3 regions of the Cytobacillus sp. FSL R5-0377 genome follow, and region 1 is predicted to be linked to each of the others. Evidence: riboswitches for the same ligand, from Rfam matches in the RefSeq annotation. Region 1 holds a riboswitch; each other region holds the start of a gene.

Region 1 (7,169 bases):
TACGAAGCTTTAATTCAGACGTTCGGAATCAGATTCCGATTTTAATTGAAAGAGTTGTTAAAGGCGTTACGGAAGCACATAATGCTTCATTTGAAGTTGATTATCATTTTGGCTACAGTCCAGTTGTAAATAATGAAAGGGTAAGAGCAGTTATGGAGGAAACTATAATTGATGTATGGGGAGAAGATACTTTGCTTAGGATGCCGGCACTTATGAGCGGTGAAGACTTTTCTGCATTTTCAGATAAAGTTCCAGGTTGTTTCATCTTTATTGGTGCAGGAAATCAGAACAAAGGGATTATCTATCCACACCATCACCCCCGTTTTACCATTGATGAAGATGCATTAGAAATCGGTGTTGAATTGTTAGTCCAATCATCTTTTAGATTATTAATGGAATAAAAACTAAATCTACTGCTAAACAAAAGCAGATAATCAAAGGGGTGTAAAAAAGTGATACATGAACCTGTCATAGCAGCTGTGATTATCTTGGCATTAATCGCGGTAGGAGAAATTATTTCTATATTTACAAAAGCGAGGGTTTCTATGTTCCTCGTTGCTATAATAGGATATCTTTTGTTAATTTGGACGGGAATTATACCAAAAGAATTAATCGGAGATTCTAAATTTATTGAGATTGGTGCCGTATTAGGGACAGCTCCAATAATTATTCATATGGGCACGTTGATCCCTCTCAAGGTTATACGTAGTCAATGGAAGGCCGTTGCAATATCTTTGTTGGGAATTATTTTTGGCACTGGTCTAATCCTTCTTTTGATTACAATGATGTATGGTTATAAAACTGCGGTTGCAGGAGCAGGACCATTAACAGGAGGAGTAATTGCGTTTTTAGTAACCGCAGAAGGGTTAAAAGAAGTGGGATTAGCAAGCCTAGTGGTAATTCCAGCTTTAATTCTATCATTCCAATCGCTGTTTGGCATGCCTCTTTCCGCAATTTTATTACGTCGTTACGCATTAAAGTATCGGAAAGCTGCAGATGCTAGAACCTATACAGCTTCCACGTTAGAAGTAGAAGTAGAAAATGTTATAACTACAGAAGACGCTAAGGAGCTAAATACCGCTTGGATTCCAAAAAAGTATCAAACTAATCTTATTCTTCTTTTTCAGCTATTTATCGGAGGCGCTATTGCCGTGGTTCTAGAGCAATTTACTGGCATACCCTATAGTATATGGGCTTTGGTTCTTGGAATAGGCGGAAGATTAATAGGATTTTATCCAGACCGTGTCATGGAGCGTGCTAATGCTTTCACAGTTGGGATGGCAGGACTCGTATTTTTAATTATTGCTACTATGAACGATACGACATTCGAGATGTTTATTGGTTATCTTCCTGAAATGTTCTCGATTATTGCTGTCGGAATTTTGGGTATTATTATCGGAGGCTTTATAGGTTCAAAATTGTTTAAATGGGATCCTTTAAAGGGTCTTCCTGTGGCACTGACGGCTACAATAGGTTTCCCTGGTGATTATCTTATTTGCGAGGAAGTCAGCAGAAGCGTCGGCAGAAATAAAGAAGAAGAGGAAATGATATTAAATGAAATATTGACCCCGATGTTAATTGGTGGATTTACAACTGTAACAGCAGGATCAGTGGTAATTGCGAGTATTTTAATAAAAACGTTGTAGTCACTAAATTAATTTACAAGTCCCTTTTCTATTAAGTGGACCTTTAATAATGAATATAAGGTAGAGAATAAAAAAAGGGTGCGACATAGTCAGCGCCCTTTGGTTAGCCTTTTAGTCTAGTTCTACCCTATATTTAATGTGTTTTTTGACGCTCAGTCCTAATGATCATAGGTCCATTCTTATCCTTTTTTATATTCTCCAAATAACGTACTAAATAATTCTCCGTGATTCGGACTGGTACATACCTCCGCCGTGAACCAATGATATTCTCGGCCACAAACATTTTTTTCGTCAAATACATAAGATCTTGGCCTGTTTCTTTTTCTGCACTCTTGTATTGATCCGTCTGTGGCTCTTTGTCAGCTTTATGAAAAATACTCATTTAATGATACATGGGCGTCCGTTCACCCGAATCATTTAGGTAAGTTCAAAAGTTCAAACCTGGACATTCTCATAAGTTCTGGTGCTGTCCTCTCCATATAGCTATCTGGGACAAAATCTTTAAATGGGACATCAGCCTTTCTCTGTTTTTTTTGTTTTGCTTTCACTCATAGACTTGGAACAAAAATAGCAAAAATATGGCTCTTCATTTAGTTTATCTAGGTTACTACCGCAATAAGAGGGAGATCCCCTCATGTTTTTTTCTGCATGAACGATTAAAAATTTGTAATCTATTTCCCTATATGATAGAATCATCTACAACATATAGTATTAAATTAAAAGAATTAAAACTACATATAGATCGTGATTGGTGTCCTTTATGGACTTAATAGGGAATTCGGTGAAAAACCGAAGCTGTCCCCGCAACTGTAAGTGCAGACGAAAAGAGCATGCCACTGTACAAAACGCTTTATGGCGCTTGTATGGGAAGGGCTTTTAGTAGAGTGAAGCACAAGCCAGGAGACCTGCCAGGGCGATCGAAAGTTTCTTATCTTCGGGGATTGAGATGATGAAACGATCGCGTAATGGCCGTTTGTTCATCTGCTTACTGCTATTATTCTATCGTTTGATCCGCTCATTTTCCGAGCGGATTTTTATTTTGCCTTTAGGAGGAAGTAAAATGGTCCAAACCATACAGCCGATAGAAATTTTAGAAGAACTTAAGAATGAATTTCCGCAGCTCGGCATTGAACAACTGTTAAAAAGGTATGAAGAAATGAGTCAGCTGAGAGCAGAGGCCATGTATGACCAGCTTATACTTGATTGCATATCATTTATAAGCATTGAAGAGCCTGATTGGACGTTTGCCGCTTCACGTCTGCTTCTTAAAAAGCTCTATATCGAGTCCGGCAAAAACAGAGAATGCGATCCGGATGACTGCTACACACATTTTTATGCGCTAATTGAACGTCTGACAGATGTGGGTATTTATGAGCAGGATTTATTAGATATGTATTCTAAGAGTGAGATAAATGAACTGTCCCACTTTATTAATAAAGAAAATGACCGTTTATTTACATATCTGGGGCTGAAAATGCTGGCTGACCGATATCTAGCCAGGGACAAACAAAGAAATTTATATGAGCTGCCACAGGAGCGGTTTATGATCATCAGCATGGTGCTGATGAAAAAGGAGCCGAAAAGCAAGCGGCTTGAGCTTGTTAAAGAAGCTTACTGGGCAATGAGTGGCTTGTATATGACGGTTGCTACTCCAACGCTCGCTAATGCAGGGAAAAACTGGGGACAGCTTTCAAGCTGTTTTATCGAGACGGTTGATGACAGTCTTGATTCTATATATGACAGCAATACCGATATCGCATCACTGTCTAAAAATGGCGGTGGAATCGGAGTCTATTTGGGGAAAATCCGCAGCAGAGGCAGTGATATTAAAGGGTTTAAGGGGGCATCTTCCGGTGTGATTCCCTGGATGAAGCAGCTGAATAACACAGCCGTCAGTGTCGATCAGCTTGGCCAAAGGCAGGGTGCCATAAGCGTGTATCTGGATGTCTGGCATAAAGATATCTTCTCATTTCTTGATGCAAAGCTAAATAATGGAGATGAAAGGCAGAGAACACATGATTTATTCACAGGTGTCTGCATTCCGGATTTGTTTATGGAAAAAGTGGAAAGCCGCGGGTATTGGTATTTATTTGATCCCCATGAAGTCCGCACGGTAATGGGTTTCTCACTGGAAGATTTTTATGACGAAGGGGAAGGCGAAGGTTCATACCGCCAAAAATATAAAGAGTGTATAGATAACCCGATCTTATCCAGGGAAAAAGTTTCTGCTATCGAGATCATGAAATCCATCATGAGAAGTCAGCTTGAAACTGGGTCACCATTCATGTTCTATCGGGATGAGGTGAATCGAAAGAATGCGAATTCCCATTGCGGGATGATTTACTGCACCAACCTGTGCACTGAGATTGTACAAAACCAGAGTGTTACAAAGAGGGTCGAAGAATATACAAGGGACGGTAGAATTATTATCGAAAAACAGCCGGGAGATTTCGTTGTCTGCAATCTTTCTTCCATCAATCTTGCACGGGCCATAAATGAAGGAGTCCTTGAAAGACTTGTGCCAATTCAGGTGAGGATGCTTGATAATGTTATTGATATTAATAAAATTCCAGTTCCTCAGGGGCAGATCACAAATCAAAAGTACCGCGCGATTGGGCTGGGGACTTTTGGCTGGCACCACCTTCTTGCACTGAAAAAAATCACATGGGAAAGCGAAGAAGCAGAAGAATTTGCTGACTCTCTATATGAACAAATTGCTTTCTTATCGATAAAAAGCTCTATGAATCTGGCAAAAGAAAAAGGAAGCTATTCGGTTTTTAAAGGCTCTGATTGGGAAACAGGCGCCTACTTTGAAAAGCGGGGATATCTGGAGGCAGAGTCAGCCATGGACTGGGCTGCATTGAGGGAAGACGTAAGGAAGTACGGTGTTAGAAATGCCTATTTGCAGGCTGTTGCCCCTAATGCATCAACGGCTTTAATTGCAGGCAGCACTCCAAGTATTGATCCTATCTTTAACAAGCAGTATTCCGAAGAGAAAAAGGATTATCGGATCCCTGTTACTGCTCCTGATATAAATAGTGAGACCATTTGGTATTACAAATCTGCTTATCACATTCACCAGGAGTGGAGCATCAGGCAGAATGCAAACAGGCAAAAACATATAGATCAGGCTATTTCATTTAATTTTTATATACCTAACCATATAAAAGCTATAGATCTTTTAAATCTGCATCTTTCGGCATGGAAGAATAAATTAAAAACAACTTACTATATCCGTTCAACTTCATCAGAGGTTGAAGACTGCGAATCTTGCTCAAGCTAAAGGAGGACTTATGAATATTCTAAAAAAAAGACCAATAATTAATCAATTGGCACCTAATAAATCAACGTCAATCATCAATGGAGAATGCTCTAATATCCTTAATTGGGATGACGTCCGCTTCTCATGGGCATATCCAAAGTACAAAAAAATGCTCGCGAATTTTTGGACGCCATTTGAAATAAACATGTCACAGGACATTAAGCAATTTCCGAAATTAACGAAAAGTGAACAAGACGCATTTTTGAAAATCATTGGGCTGCTTGCATTGCTCGACAGTATCCAGACGGATTATGCAGGAAAAGTCGCTGATTACATTACCGACTCAAGTCTGTCAGCACTTATGATCATTCTGGCACAGCAGGAGGTTATTCATAATCATTCCTATTCCTATGTTCTATCAAGCCTGGTTCCCAAACAAAAACAGGATGAGGTTTTTGAATTCTGGCGGACAGAACCTATATTAGAAGAAAGAAATGAATTTGTTGTGAACGGATATAAAGATTTTGCAGAGAATCCAAGTGCCGAGAACCTGCTGAAATCGATTGTGTTTGATGTAGTTCTGGAAGGGCTTTTCTTTTATTCCGGCTTTGCATTCTTTTATCACCTGGCAAGGAATCAGAAGATGGTAGCAACCTCAACGATGATAAATTACATCAACCGGGATGAGCAAATTCACGTAGATTTGTTTGTTAAAATTTTCAAAGAAATTATTAAGGAAAATCCGGAGCTTAATACAGCCGAACTAAGTGAATTCGTTCAGGAGACTTTTAAAAGAGCAGCTGAACTGGAGATTGAATGGGCCAGAGAGGTGATCGGCAGCAAAACAGAAGGCATATTACTGACTGATGTTGAAGCTTATATTAAATTTTATGCCAATGTCCGCTGCAACCAGCTGGGATATGACCGGCCGTTTGAAGGGTATCGGACCAATCCTCTCCGCTGGATAGTAGCTTACGAGCAGGTTGACCACGGGAAGTCTGACTTTTTTGAACAAAAATCCCGGCAATATACAAAAGTTCAAATCGATAATGGATTTGATGAATTATAGAAAAAAAAGATTCTGCATTTGCGCAGAATCTTTTTTAATCATGAGCATACTGGTTTGCCAGCTGCAAAATCAACTTCAAAGCCCAGATCCTTAAGCATTTGATGGTCTGCCGTGCTTTCCTGTCCTGCAGTGGTTAAGTAGTCTCCAACGAAAATAGAATTGGCAGGATATAATCCAAGCGCCTGAAGGCTCCTGAGATTTACTTCCCTGCCCCCGGAGATTCTGATTTCCTTTGATGGATTGATAAACCGCATGAGACAGAGAACCTTCAGGCAATAGCGGGGATTCAGCTCATTGGTTCCTTCCAGAGGCGTCCCGTCAATGGCATGCAGAAAATTAACCGGTATAGAGTCGGCATCAAGCACTTTTAAGCTTTGGGCCATCGCTATGACATCTTCTTTGGTTTCTTTCATGCCGATAATAACACCTGAGCATGGTGAGATGCCTGCCTCCTTTATTAATTGAACAGTATTGACTCTATCCCGGTATGTATGGGAGGTGGTGATATTTTCATGATGACTTTCAGATGTATTAATATTGTGATTATAGCGGTCCACTCCTGCTTCCTTAAGCTTCTCGGCCTGATCAGGCTTCAAAAGCCCGAGGCAGGCACAGACCTTCATATTATAAGTATCCTTAATTTCTTTAACAGCTGAAACGACTTCGTTTAGCTCCCTATTGCTCGGACCTCTTCCGCTAGCAACGATACAGTATGTTCCAACATTAAGCTGATGAGCCTGTTTAGCTCCCTGTAAGATCGAGTCCTTATCCATCATTCTGTATTTTTCGATAGGTGCAGTTGAGATGCTCGATTGTGAACAATAGCCGCAGTTCTCAGGACATAAACCGGATTTTGTGTTAATGATCATGTTTAGTTTTACTCTATTTCCGTAGTGATGATGACGGATTTTATAGGCACTGTGCAATAAATTCAGAAGCTCATCATCTGGGCAATTTAATATTGACATTGCCTCCGAGTCGGTTAATTCATGTCCTTCCAATACATTAAGAGCTAATCTTTGAAAATTCATATGTATCCCCCTCTATACTATTAGTTAAGCTGCACGGTTCATTTTTCTGAACTGACTGCGGGCAAATACTCTATGCTCCAGCCGATATGCCATTAATCCGGCAAAAGCAGAAAGAATAATGTCCTTTGGAAGAGGGACCGCCATCCATAGCCAAGCCATTT
Region 2 (7,169 bases), 2.4 Mb from region 1:
GCGCGGCATCCACCATCACGGCCAATGCCCCGGTGGCTTCTGCTATGCCGCGTGTTTTCAGGCCGCAGTCCGGGTTAATCCAGAACAGCCTTGGATCCAGGACCTTCAGTGCCCGGTCAATATTACGGGTCATTTCCTCCACACTTGGTACCCGTGGACTGTGAATATCATAAATGCCAAGTCCAATGCCCTTCGAATAGATGCTTTCCTCAAAGGCCCCAATCAGCTCGCCATGGCTTCTGGAGGTTTCGATGGAAATGACATCTGCATCCAGTGCATCAATGGCTTCGATAATATCTTTGAAATTGGAGTAGCACATATGGGTATGGATTTGGGTATCATTTTTCACAGATGCCGTAGCCAGTTTAAAGGCATCCACAGCTGCATGCAGGTAGCTGTCCCAATTCTTCCTTTTTAAAGGAAGCCCTTCCCTTAGTGCGGGCTCATCCACCTGGATCATCCGGATACCGTGCTCCTCAAGGGTTTCGATCTCTTTTCTTAATGCCAGAGCAATCTGGTTTGCTACTGCATAGCGGGGCAGATCATTCCGGACAAATGACCAGTTCAGAATGGTGATAGGTCCTGTCAGCATCCCTTTTACCGGCTTGGATGTCAGAGACTGCGCATAGACGGATTCCTTCAGTGTCATCGGTGCCTTGAAAAACACATCCCCATAAATGATCGGCGGTTTGACACACCGTGACCCATAGGATTGCACCCAGCCCCATTTCGTGAATTGAAAGCCGCCCAGCTTTTCGCCGAAATATTCAACCATGTCGGTCCGCTCGAATTCCCCGTGGACCAGCACATCCAATCCCAGATCTTCCTGAATGCTGATCCATTTTTTGATCTCAGCCTGTATAAATTGTTCATAGGCCTCATGTGTGATCTCGTCTTTACGCCATTTAAGGCGCTCTTTCCGGACCTCAGCTGTCTGTGGAAGGCTGCCGATGGTGGTTGTTGGAAGAATCGGCAGCTTAAAGGCAGCTTCCTGCGCCTGATGCCGGACTTCAAAGAGAGCGGACCGTTCCCTGTTCAATGCCTGAAGGTTCGCCATTTTTTCTCTTACCTCCTGATGCTTTCGTTCGGGCAGGTCCGCGAATGTTCGATTGGCAGCTGAGCTTGCGGCTATTTCATCGGCCGCTTTCTCTCTGCTGTTTTGAAGTACATCTGAAAGAATGGCGATTTCCCGCAGCTTTTCATTCGCAAAAGAGAGGCTGTTTTTTAATACAGGATGCAATTCTTCTTCATTTTTAACAGTAACCGGAACATGCAGGAGAGAAGAAGCCGGCTGGACAATCAGGTTCTCAGTGTATTCGGAAACTTCCTCCAGCAGCCTGAAGCATTTCTCCAAATCAGCTCTCCAAATATTGCGGCCATCAATCACACCGACGGCCAGCGTTTTATCCTTTGGAAATCCAAATTTCTTCAAGGCTTCCAGGTTCCGTCCATCATCATGGACAAAATCAAGGCCTATCCCGTGAACAGGGAGGGAGACTACTTCTCTAAAAAATTCCACTGAATCAAAATAAGTCTGAAGAATCAGCTTGATGCCCGGGACTGCTTCGCTTAATAGCCCGTACACATCTTTAAAAAGCTGGTTGTCTTCATGGGTGAGCGTGCTGCATAGAATCGGCTCATCCATCTGCACCCATTCAGCACCGGCTTCCTCAAGTTCTTTGAGTATCTGGGCATACAAAGGCACAAACAGGTGCACCATTTGAGCGAGTTCGGCCTTTTTATAGCCTTTCGCTAATTTGACAAAGGTGATGGGGCCGATGATGACCGGTTTGCCTGTGATGCCGAGCTTTTGCTTCGCTTCTTTAAAGAACTGGAGCGGCCGGTTTTCAGACAGGAAAGGAGTATGCTGGTCCAGCTCGGGAACGATATAATGGTAGTTGGTGTTAAACCATTTTGTCATTTCACACGCAACAGCAGAAGCGCTTCCCCGGGCCATATCAAAATAGGTCTCCAGTGTGACCTTGCCGCCGGTATAGTCGAAACGTTTTGGCACCAGCCCAAACATAACAGCCGTATCCAGCATGTGATCGTACATGCTCCAATCGCCGACAGGAACCAGATCAATGCCCTGGTCCAGCTGTTTTTTCAGATGATTCAGGCGCAGCTCCTCCATGTGCTTTAAAAAATCTTCTTTTTCAGTAGCGCCCTTCCAAAACTGCTCCAGCGCCTTTTTCCATTCTCTCTGTTCTCCAATACGAGGATATCCTAAGCTCGAACTCTTCACTTTACTCAATCTGACAACACTCCCGTCCTTTTTCTCTGTAAAATAAAAAATCTCTCTTTTCATTGAAAAGAGAGATAGTTGTGCATAGTTAAATAGAGTCGGGGCTTCCCCAACTTGCTTATCTCACTCCTCTCTATATACCCGTAGAGTACAAGTGCATACAACAGGCAGGTCTCCTGGCTCTGGTTCACCGCAGCTTAACCCTTCCCATTTCAGATGAAACAGTGGTTTGATATAAGCCGCTCCCCAATACAGTGGCGGGACCGCGCCGGCTTTTAACCGGTCTTCCCTTTTAACTGAACAAGATCGTTCAGCACCTGAAGCATTCGTTATGAAATTGTCTGGTTGTGCGCGGGTTTCGGAAACCCTCGCGAAAATTTAAAAAATTTAAATTTAAAGAAAATACTAGCATGGGATACTGATGCTGTCAAAAGATTTTTAGTACAGAACTCTCCACAAATAAAAAGCAGCGTATGCTTCCCATTTCTCCCAGCGGGCTGAATATTTCAGAATTTCCTCTCTCGCAGGCTTCCTTTCAGAGCCTGAGATCACTTTAATCGCATTATGCAGGCCGACATCATCGATAGGAAAAGCGTTCGGGAAGCGCAGGCACCGCATGAGGACATAATGGGCGGTCCAGGGTCCGATGCCGCGTATTTTCGTTAGCTTTTTTTCGGCAGCTTTTACATCTCCCTCCTTAAGCAGGTCCTCTTTCGATAGCTCGCCATTTGCCATTAAGCGAGCCACATCAATGAGATATTCACACTTTTTCACGGTCATTTTTAAGTCGGCCAGATCCTCCATGGTTAACCCCGCTATTGTTTCAGCAGAAGGAAAAAGCCAGTATCTGCTCCCGTCGTAATTCAGGCACTCCCCAAATTTTTCAACGAGCCGCCGCTTTAGTGTATATGCATATGTAAGGTTAATCTGCTGGCCAAGGATTCCCCAGGCAAGAGCCTCGAATAAATCGGGAATGCCCATCACCCGCAGTCCGAAAAATTGCTCAGCAGGCATTTTCAGCAAGGGGTCTGTTTGTGCCATCTCATAAAATGGGGTCAGGCTGGTCCCCAGGTCGAACCAATCATGAATAAATGCGGCAATTTCTCCTTTCATTTGATGAGGGACAGGCTTATGAATCCTGACAGATAGAAAATGATCTGCAGCGCTGCTTATTTCAAGCAGCAGCTTTTCATCTCTGATGGAAAGGGCGTGTCTAATTGTCTCCCCAGAAATCTCATAAAGGCATTCATTTGCCGATCGTGACAAATATCGCAGGTTTTCGGAAAAGCTGAAGTCAGGCGGGGTGAAAAGGACCAGGCCATTTTCAGCCTCTTTCCAGTTAACAAAATGAGAGTTCATTTGCATTCCTCCTTTTCTTTATTGTAAGTTTTCAGGATTACGTTATCTTGCGTTTATATTAAGGATTTCGCTGTTTTAGCCTCTTTTTTGTGTATACTTTTTAGCAGAGGTGAGTGCATGTGGCTTATGAACAGATTCCGGAAGAATATTGGAACGCAATAAAGGATTGCGACAAATCCTATGATGAGCTCTTTCTTTATGGCGTTAAAACGACAGGAATTTTCTGCAGGCCGTCGTGCCGGTCGAGAGTTCCCAATATTGGAAATGTCACTATTTTTAAAAATGCCGCTCAAGCACTGGCGCAAAATTTCAGGCCATGCAAGCGCTGCAAACCGGATGGCCTCAGCCTGCCTGCAGAAGTATGGATTAAGCAAATAACCGGGTGGATCGATCAGCATTATAAGGATCCGATTACATTACAGCAACTGGGGGACCTCTTTCATGGAAGTCCCTATCATTTGCAGCGGGTGTTCAAACGTGTCACCGGGAAGTCGCCCGCAGAATATATTCAGGATCTCCGGCTCGAAAAAGCCATCCATCTGCTGGAGGCAGGGGAGCAATCGATAGCCGATGTCGGTGCATCAGCAGGATTCCCCAGCACCCCTTATTTTATCTCTTTATTTAAAAAGAAGCTGGGTACAACACCTGCTGCATATAGAAACAAAACAAGGGAGGAGCGGAAGAATGAACATTGAATGGGCGAAGCTTGAGGAAGGAGAATGGAGCCTGTATCTGGCCAGAACAGAAAAGGGCCTCTGCTATATAGGATGTGACTCGGAGTTTAAGGATTTTGAAAGGTCGCTGGGAATATATTTTCCAGCTGCAGTGCTGGTGGAAAATAATAAAGCATTGCAGCCATACATGACCGAAATACAGGAATTTCTTCTGGGAAAAAGACAAGCATTTTCAATGGACCTGGATGTGAAAGGCACTCCGTTTCAAGAGGAAGTCTGGGAGGCACTGGCACATATCCCTTATGGACAAACAGTCACTTATTCTGACATCGCAGAGAAAATAAACAGGCCGCAGGCAGTGAGGGCAGCAGGGAAAGCAATCGGTGCCAATCCACTGTTAATCGCGGTTCCATGCCATCGGGTCATCGGCAAAAATGGTGCGATCACCGGCTATCGCGGGGGCATTAAAATGAAGCAGACTCTGCTTAAATTAGAGAAACAAGGCTGAAGAGATGGTCCTCTTCAGCCTTGTTTTTTCTGCAGCTCATTAAGGGAACTTTTCCCACTCTCATGCGTAGATATAGATAAGAATAAGGAGAAAGGGGAGGAAGGTATGTATGGAGCGGATCCGATGTTTGGGCCAAAGCTTCTCCTTATTGTAACGATTGCAGGAGTATTGATGTATTCATTCGAGCTGGGATTGAGAAAATGGCTCAAGGTTGAGAAGAGAAAGTTTTTTTCTTATAGCCATGTTAATGACAAACATAAAAAAATAGATTGGACGATTCGGATTTCCTTCATCGTGCTCCTCTTTATTGGATTTGGAATTAATATTGAAAGAGACTTCGAGGAATCGCTCTGGTATTGGGAGCCTTGGTTTTTGCTAATGTTATTAATCGTTGTTACGGAGACGGTTCAAGCGATTATGGAGTGGAAATTTGCCGAAAACCGCAGGGCTTTTATTGTAACTCTAGGCTGTTTGTTTTTTTCCATCATTTTGTTCATTACTGCCATTAAGACTGATTTTTTCTGGATGCTATAGAATGTAGCAGCTTGGTTAAAAAAAGCGGATATGCATATGGACTGACCCGCGGTTTTGAGACTTAGAAAAAACACCTATGCTGCCTGTCCTCTATATTCAATAGGGGACAGGTAGTTTAATTTTGCCTGAATGCGTATTTCGTTATAATAACTCATATATTGATTTACGATATTTACTAACTTACAATGAGAAAGAGAAGATCTTTTTTGATCTTTGAATCCTTCCGACTTTAGCGAGGAGTGAAAGGATTCGATGACGGCATTATCATGGCAGTTTCCCTTTCGGGACATGCTTGTGATCATGCCGTTTTCTTTTGCCATATTCTGAAACGCATAGGAGGTATACACAGCCCCCTGATCCGTATGAATCATGATTCCTTCAGCTGGTTTTCTTTTTTCTAGAGCTTCCCGAAGGGTGCTTAAAACCAATTGAGTTTCCTGGCTTGTGCTCACCTTAAACGCTACAATTTCATTGTTGTACAAATCCATAATTGTCGACAGATAGACCATTGATGGACCATAAGGCAGATATGTAATATCTGTGACCCACTTCTCATTCGGCTTATCTGCTCTAAATTGCCGATTTAATAAGTTTTCAACAATAATATTGGTTTCTCCATTTAAGTATTTAGGTCGCTTCACCTTTATCTGGCATTGCACTTTGTATTTTTGCATAATTCTTTGGACTGTCTTCCGATTAACATCAACCCGATGATTTCGTTTGAGAAGAGCTTTAATTTTCCGGTGACCATAACGAAAATGATTTTCCTCGCAAAGATGTACTATAAGCTCTTCTAATGGACTCATTATGGTGTGAATATACTTTTTCTTCCACCGATAATAAGTAGCTTTTGGTACTTCCAAGGTACCTAAAATACTGATTATAGAATACACAGAAGACAGCTCCTCTACGACTTTTAACACGACTTGCGGCTCCAGCTCCTTTCTATCTCTTGGTACTTTTTTAAAATATCCAGCTGCATCTCCAATTGTTTATTCTTCCTTCTTAATTCATCTACTTCACTTAATTCGTCTGGCCCCTTACCATACGTGTATTGTTTGCCTACGGGCTGAGAAAACCGGTGAACCTGACCTTCTCTATGCCATTTCATCCAAGTTTTGATTTGTGAAACATTTCTAATTCCGAGCTGTTCCATAATTGCCTGATTGCTTAATCCCTTTTGCTTTAACTTAATCGCTTCCCACTTTATTTCTTCTGGATAATGAACTCTTGTCCCCATAAGAAAAACACCTCCAAAAATCGTATAGATATTAAATACGATTCAGGGGGTGTTTTTTCCTTGTCTCATTTTACTGGGTCACTCTACATACTGATGGGCTTTTTACTGAGGCGGTTAATCTCCTTTTCGAAAATCATTTGAAATCCGTAATTTTAATGCGAAAGCATAGTACATTATAAATAAGCCCATTGAGTTTATTATTTAATTTATAATGACCAATTTTTGAACCAGTGCACTCAAGGGAAAAGCAAATAATAGGTCCATGATGAGGTTGGTTAAGGCATAAATTGAGAATCTGCAATGTAAAATGAAAGATCCACAAGTTAAAAAATGGCTCGTATATGAAAGCAGGGGCATCAAATATAAGAAATTTAGTGCCGCCTTTAAGAAGAGAAAGTGTAAGTAATTACCTGCGAAGAACAGTGTGACCGGCAAATATCTTTTTAAAGATTCTTTGGAAGAAACTTAATGACGAGGGCTCATAAGATAATCGCATTGACTATTCTAAAGAAATTTGCCATCCGGATGCCACCCCCATTTTATCCCCATCATGTGACATTTGGCTTTTTATTAAGTATAGATTTCATTACCCAATCTTTCATCCCTCTT
Region 3 (7,169 bases), 1.9 Mb from region 1:
GCGAATGCTGAATATCAGTCCCATCGCCATCATATTTCCCATAAGCGAGCTTCCGCCGTAGCTGATAAAAGGCAGCGGAATGCCGGTGATTGGCAGGACCTGAATGGTCATTCCGATATTTTGAAATACGTGGAAGGTGATCATACTGATTACCCCGACGCAAATATAGGTATTAAAAGGGTCAGTCGTTTCAAGGCCGGTTTTCGTTAAGTGATAGATAAGCAGAAAGAAAAGGCTGATTACCACACTGGCGCCGAAGAAGCCGTACTCCTCGCCAATGACGCTAAAAATAAAATCAGTGTGGGCATCTGGCACATATACCTGTCTATCGGTAAAGCCTTTACCTGAAATTAATCCCGAGCCGATGGCGAGCATGGAATTATACAGCTGCATTCCGGCCCCCTGCTTGTGATTGACCGGGTCAAGCCAGGAATAAATCCTGCTGAACTGATAGGGGTCGATCCCGAGGTACTTCTCTAAAATCTCCGGTGCTATGATTACCAGATATAGAACTGTTCCTGCAAGAGCTCCGAGGATTCCATAAATAGGCACAAGGATTTTCCAGGTGATGCCGGATACCAGGATGATCCCTGCTAATATCGCGATAAGGACAAGAGCAGTGCCCAGGTCTTCGATAATAATCAATCCTAATGGAGGCAATGTGGCCGCCCCCAGTTTGATGAGGAGAAAAAAGTCCGTGCCTGCGGTCTTCGCCTGATACTTCAGATGGTGGTCAGCAATAACTTTGCTGAGGGCAATGATAAGGAATACCTTAACAAACTCTGAAGGCTGCACCGAACCGAGGCCAGGGATGATATACCACAGCTTGGCACCTTTGCGCACAGGTGCGATGCTTTCCGGTGCAATGAATAGCCCGACAAGCAATAGGATGCCGAAACCGTACAGCAGCCATGTGAGTCTCCGGATCTGTTCGCCGTCAAAATACATGACAATCCCTACAATGACCGCTCCAACAATGTAATTTTTAATTTGAGAGATGACAAAATTCCCTTCATATTGATTGGAGGATTGTCCGCTGTAAATCGCAATGCAGCTGATAAGAAAAAATAGCAGCAGAAGAAAACATAATGTCCAATCGAATCGGTCTGAGAATCTATTATTCTGTTTCATTTTTACACACCTGGTTCCTTTATCATTTACATTTTTATCCTATCAGAGAAAAATTAACCTTACAATGGAGAAAGTGATTTCATTGGTTAGACGAAAAAATCAATGGGATGGTTTCCTGCATTTTCAAAATAACGGTAAAAATTTTTTCGCATTGCAAAGATATTTTCAGATATTTTTGCTACAATAAGAGAATAAAATACTGGAAGTTTGGCAGACAGTTTCAATAAGGAAGCTGTCTTTTTATCGCAGTCTAACGGGCAATAAGATCCCTGCTTCAAGATTGTGAAGAATCAAGGAGGATATGCGGGGTCAATCTGCCCGTAAGGCCCGATTAATTCAATTAAGGCTATGAAAATACTACTTTGCGTAACGGCTCGGAGGTTTCGTCATTGAAAAGAAGGAATCAAACTATTCGTGATCTCATCTACATCCACCTTAATGAAAAGGATCAGTATGTGATGACCTATGGAATTGAGTTTGCAGAGTTTGCCCAGTCACTTGCAGATTCTATTAATAATTTGCTGCTGTTAAAGCACCGTTATGAAGATGGGGACTTTAATAGCCATACGATGTTCGATTATGTGTCAAGGGACAAGCTGGGCAGGCTGGTAGAGGATGATGTATACGGCTATGGCGATTTTTGCTGGATCGACTTCGAGGAAGAGGAAGCAGTGAATGAGCTTCCCGGCCAGGCCATTGCGGAGCTTCTTTATCTCAGTCATATCAAAGAGCATCTTAAGCCGCCTTTTTACAATTATCTGAGTAACCGGTATGTGTACCTTGCCCATGAGGATGGCTGGTTTAACCGCACATATTATCGCGATTTGAACGATTTTTACCGTATGCTTGGAGAAGTGGTTCCCGGTAAAATGGGACAGATGAAGGTAGAAAAAACACTCCTTGGCATTAAAAAGAAAAAGACGTATCCTCCTATCACGAGAGACGTGCTGCTTTCATTAAAGCCCCTTATGAAAGAAGGAGCTGTCCTTTCCATTAAGGATATTGAACAGAATCGGGTCCGGATTGAAATTCCGATTTGGATAATTGGTGATTTTGCCAATATGGATGATATGTATGATGAGTATGTAGCCTTAGTGAAAGAACCATGTGAAGCAAAGATTGTATTCGATAAGAAAACGAGGGAATGGAAAATCTACTCGCGTTAGACTCTGAACTTTTTTACAAGCTTCAGCAATTTTCTGTTACTTTTCCTGCGGGATGGTGTATAATCGGAAATAGAAAATTTTATATCGCAATAGAACAGGTGTCTTCTCAAAAGGGCTTTAAAGCAGGCTCTTTTGAAGACTTAATAGGGAAGCTGGTGAAATTCCAGCGCGGTCCCGCCACTGTAAATGGAAGCAGTCTGCAAAATCCACTGTACATGAATGTATGGGAAGGAGCAGAAAATGCAATGACCATGAGCCAGGAGACCTGCCTGATTCTTAAGCACCCATTAACCTACGAGGATAGGGAGGTGTTTGGTCCGGCCATCTATTCTGCATTTCTTGTAAATGACCATGCCAACATCTCCTTGCCGTTCGAGGGGATGTTTTTTTATTTTTACCGGTGGTGACAGGCACCACCCGAATTTTGTCGATAGTTCTAGGAGGATTGCTGAGTATGAAGAAGTTTTATGCATTTTTAGTAACGATGCTGCTCGCGGCAGGAGTGCTTGCAGGCTGCGGCGAGAGTGCCGAACAGCCTAAAGAAGAGAAAAAGGTTGAGGAAGGGCAGAAAGGTGCTTTTCCTGTAACAATAAATGACGCGCTTGATCATGAAGTGGTTATTGAAACTAAGCCTGAAAGAATTGTTTCTGTTATTCCAAGCAATACCGAAATAGCATTCGAATTAGGATTTAGAGAAGAAGTGGTGGGGGTCTCTGATTTTGATAACTACCCGCCAGAAGCTGAGAAAAAGGAAAAGGTTGGAGGTCTGGAATTTAATGTAGAGAAAGTGATCTCTTTGAATCCTGACCTTGTCCTTGCCCATGCTTCAACCGCACAAAGTTCGGAAGCCGGTCTTCAGCAATTAAAGGATGCGGGTGTGCCTGTCCTTATTGTCAATGACGCGAAGAACTTTGATGAGGTATATGAATCCATTGAAATGATTGGGACTGCAGCGGGAGCGAAAGAAAAAGCCGAACAGCTTGTTTCCGACATGAAGAGCAAGCTTGAGGAAATCAAAACAAAAGCACAAGCGATAAAAGAAGAAGACCGCAAATCGGTAATGGTTGAAGTTTCACCTGCTCCTGAAATCTATGCAGCCGGCAAGAACACCTTTATGGATGAAATGCTAAGTGCAATCAACGCAGAAAATATCATATCGGAAGAAGGATGGCCGAAGATGGATTCGGAAGCAATTATCGAGCGGAATCCGGATGTAATCGTCACCACACATGGCTTTTACACTGAAGACTCTGTCGGCAATGTCTTAAGTCGGGATGGCTGGCAGGATATTACCGCAGTGAAGAACAAGCAGGTTGCCGCTGTTGATTCCGATATGGTGACCCGCTCTGGCCCTCGTATAATTGAAGGAGTCGAGGAACTTGCAAAAGCAATCTATCCGGACGTATTTAAATAATAAATTACTGGCTTATACAACAGCAGCAGCTTTCCTGCTTTGTGCCATGCTGATGGGAATTTCAATCGGAACAGTGTCCATTCATCCCCTGACCATCATCAAAGTAATAAGCGCTGAGATTTTTCCCTTTGTCTCATTGGGAAAAACAGATATCATGCATGCAAATATTATTATGAACATAAGACTTCCGCGTGTACTGCTGGCAGGCTTGGTTGGGGCGTCTCTTGCAATTGCGGGAGCCGCCTTTCAAGGTTTATTAAGGAATCCCCTGGCAGATCCCTATACAATTGGGGTATCTTCCGGGGCTTCGCTCGGTGCAGTTTTAACCTTGTTCTTTGGTCTATCTATTCCGCTGGCAGGAATCTTTACACTGCCGTTATTCAGCATATTTTTCTCCTTTTTAACGATCTTTGCTGTTTTGCTTTTTGCGAGAAGTATTGAAAGATCCATGAAAGTGGAAACGATTATTTTAACAGGCATCATCTTCAGTTCTTTTCTAGGCGCCCTTATCTCTCTAATGATTGCACTGACAGGTGAGGAGCTTAGACAGATTATTGGCTGGCTTCTTGGCAGTGTATCCATGAGGGGCTGGGCGTATATTAACATTATCCTTCCGTTTTTTGTGATAGGCGCGGTTCTATTGCTGGTTAACAGCAAAGAGCTGAATGCGATGAGCTTCGGAGAGGAAAAGGCCCGGCATATAGGGGTGGACGTTCAAAAGAGAAAGATGATGGTCCTGATAGCAGGCTCCATCTTAACGGGTGCGGCTGTTGCGGTGTCTGGAACGATAGGGTTTGTCGGACTGGTGATCCCTCATCTGACCCGGATGCTGTGGGGTCCGGATCATAGGCATCTATTGCCGCTATCCATTCTGATGGGATCAGGATTCCTTATTATAGCCGATCTGGTTTCGCGGACAATCATTGCTCCTTCCGAGCTTCCAATCGGTGTGATTACAGCCTTAATCGGTGCGCCTGCTTTTGGGGTTATTTTAATGAAAAGAAAGAATAAAATTTAAGCACATAAAGGCGCTTGCGCTTTTCTATTCAGAAAGTAGTGATGAATCATGCTAAGAGTCGAGCAGATCACTGGCGGGTATGCCGGTGCTCCGGTTGTAAAAAATATCAGCTTTGAAGTGGAAAAAGGAGAGCTTTTCGGGATCTTGGGGCCAAATGGAAGCGGAAAAACGACGATTCTGAAGATGCTGAGCGGCGTTCTGCCCAATACATCAGGTGATATTTTAATCAAAGGTAAAAACCTTTCAGAATATACACCGAAAGAGCTGGCGAAAATCGTTGCCGTTTTGCCCCAGCATACCTCTCAGGCCTTTTCCTATACTGTAAAGGAAACTGTTTCCCTTGGCCGGTATGCCCATCAAAAAGGCTGGTTCCAGAGCTGGACCGGTAAAGATGAAGAAGCGGTTTGCCGGGTTATGGAGCAGACAGGCATCTCCCGATTTCAGGATGATAATATTCAGCAATTATCCGGCGGTGAAAGGCAGAGGGTGTTTTTAGCGCAGGCCCTTGCCCAGGAGCCGGAAATATTATTGCTGGATGAGCCGACGAACCATTTGGACTTATCTTATCAAAAAGAGCTGCTTGATCTTCTTTCTGTCTGGTCAAAAGACTGCGGATTGACGGTCATTTCCATCTTTCATGATTTGAATTTGGCCGGACTTTACTGTGATCGCTTATTGCTGCTTGAGAATGGTGAAATCAATATTAACCATGTTCCGAATGAGGTTTTAAAAGAAGGGCGGATACGGGAGGTTTACAGGACGAATATTGAGAAGCTTCCGCATCCAAGAGTGGCGGCTCCTCAGATGGTGCTGGTGCCTGAACGCTCACAGGCAGAAAGCCAATTGGAGAAACGAATCGATCCGGCCAGCCTGGAAGTAAGGGAAGACTTACTTGTTCTTCGCTCGCCATTTCCGCTTAAAACCATGTCTTCAGGTGTAACCGGTTCAGGCACTGGCTGGCATCGGATTTTTCTTAACCGGCATGTGAGCAAGAATTATGACTGCAGTGATCATCGGGCAGAAATGGCGGAATTTGTCCGGGGGATTGGCTTTGAACCAGGAGAAACTGTGGGGATGATGACTGCCGTATATATTGAGGATTACTTCAGCAAATTTTATGAAGAAGAGGCATTCTCTGTGTATGTGGTAGTGACAGCAGGTGTCGGCAATGCTGTGGATGCCTCAAAAAGCGAAGAGCATTCTTATCATCTGATTCCGGGTACTATCAATACATGGATTTTCGTTAATGGCCATCTGACTGAGGAAGCCTTCATCCAGTCTATTATGACTGCAACTGAGGCAAAAACCCGTGCACTACATGATCAGAAAGTTAAAGATGGTGTCACAGGGACGATAGCGACTGGAACTTCGACAGACAGTATTTTGATTGCGGCCACACAGCAGGGGGAAAATCTGGATTATGCGGGTACCATTACACCGCTTGGCAAATTAATTGGCAAGGGTGTCTACGAATGTACAGTTGAGGCGATTAAAAAATCACAAAGCAGGATAAAGAGATGATTATAAATCACCTGATGGCTCTGACCTTTGCCTGTATCATAGATAAGCTGATAGGGGACCCGCCCAGCTGGCCGCATCCAGTCAGGTGGATGGGAGCCCTGATACATAAACTTGAACAAGCTCTGAATAAAGGCCGTTTTAAAAAATTAAAGGGGATCCTCATGCTATCTATAGTCCTCCTGGCTGCAGGAGGAATAACTTATTTAATCATATCGCTCTTCTATAAAATTCATCCGGCTGCCGGCATTCTGGCAGAGGGGATCCTTATCTTCACAGCCATTGCACAAAGAAGTTTAAAAGAGGCAGCTCTGGAGGTCTATGTGCCTCTGGCAAAAGGAGATATGGAAGAAGCAAGAGTGAAGCTTTCATACATTGTCGGCAGGGATACTGAACGACTAGATGAACCCGGCATTGTCCGGGCTGCCGTGGAGACTGTGGCAGAAAACACGAGCGATGGCATTACAGCTCCATTATTTTGGGCACTCATCGGCGGTGCTCCGCTTGCTCTTATTTACAGGGCCATTAATACATGTGACTCGATGGTGGGCCATACAAATGATAGATATTTAGATTTTGGATGGGCATCCGCCAAGGTGGATGATATCGCGAACTGGATCCCGAGCCGGCTGACTTCCGTTTGCATCATGCTCACCCAAAAGCCGGAGCATTCTACATATGAGGAAGCTTGGGGAATCCTTTTAAGGGATGCGCCGAAGCATCCAAGCCCGAATAGCGGCTGGGGCGAAGCTGCTATTGCAGCCCTTATGGGGGTCCAGCTGGGAGGAATCAACTTCTATAAGGGATTAATTTCAAACCGTGCAACGATGGGAAAGCCAAAGGTGCTGCTTGAAAAGGAACATATTTTAAAAAGCATCTCGATCATGAACAAGACGGTTTTCTTATTCTTGCTTTTATTATG

Evidence for each region. Region 1 has a riboswitch for cobalamin ahead of NSQ49_RS21220 (ribonucleoside-diphosphate reductase subunit alpha). Riboswitches for the same ligand answer to the same signal wherever they lie in the genome.
Region 2: another riboswitch for cobalamin. It lies ahead of metE (5-methyltetrahydropteroyltriglutamate--homocysteine S-methyltransferase); the one in region 1 lies ahead of NSQ49_RS21220 (ribonucleoside-diphosphate reductase subunit alpha).
Region 3: another riboswitch for cobalamin. It lies ahead of NSQ49_RS11505 (ABC transporter substrate-binding protein); the one in region 1 lies ahead of NSQ49_RS21220 (ribonucleoside-diphosphate reductase subunit alpha).

The regions. Positions count from the first base shown of each region.
Region 1 is NZ_JBBORA010000001.1:4,157,493-4,164,661, forward strand. Features, by position in the region: gene NSQ49_RS21210 (amidohydrolase) at 1-401, shown strand, start outside; gene NSQ49_RS21215 (hypothetical protein) at 453-1,646, shown strand; cobalamin riboswitch at 2,379-2,572, shown strand; gene NSQ49_RS21220 (ribonucleoside-diphosphate reductase subunit alpha) at 2,707-4,929, shown strand; gene NSQ49_RS21225 (ribonucleotide-diphosphate reductase subunit beta) at 4,940-5,977, shown strand; gene bioB (biotin synthase BioB) at 6,016-7,008, opposite strand; gene NSQ49_RS21235 (biotin transporter BioY) at 7,033-7,169, opposite strand, start outside.
Region 2 is NZ_JBBORA010000001.1:1,739,261-1,746,429, reverse strand. Features, by position in the region: partial or broken gene metE (5-methyltetrahydropteroyltriglutamate--homocysteine S-methyltransferase) at 1-2,254, opposite strand, end outside; cobalamin riboswitch at 2,395-2,581, opposite strand; gene NSQ49_RS08800 (DNA-3-methyladenine glycosylase family protein) at 2,684-3,604, opposite strand; gene NSQ49_RS08795 (bifunctional transcriptional activator/DNA repair enzyme AdaA) at 3,724-4,299, shown strand; gene NSQ49_RS08790 (methylated-DNA--[protein]-cysteine S-methyltransferase) at 4,289-4,786, shown strand; gene NSQ49_RS08785 (DUF4181 domain-containing protein) at 4,892-5,320, shown strand; one part of gene NSQ49_RS08780 (IS3 family transposase) at 5,395-6,284, opposite strand; one part of gene NSQ49_RS08780 (IS3 family transposase) at 6,284-6,560, opposite strand.
Region 3 is NZ_JBBORA010000001.1:2,235,539-2,242,707, reverse strand. Features, by position in the region: gene NSQ49_RS11515 (FtsW/RodA/SpoVE family cell cycle protein) at 1-1,131, opposite strand, end outside; gene NSQ49_RS11510 (hypothetical protein) at 1,521-2,297, shown strand; cobalamin riboswitch at 2,377-2,584, shown strand; gene NSQ49_RS11505 (ABC transporter substrate-binding protein) at 2,752-3,711, shown strand; gene NSQ49_RS11500 (FecCD family ABC transporter permease) at 3,677-4,729, shown strand; gene NSQ49_RS11495 (adenosylcobinamide amidohydrolase) at 4,778-6,250, shown strand; gene cbiB (adenosylcobinamide-phosphate synthase CbiB) at 6,247-7,169, shown strand, end outside.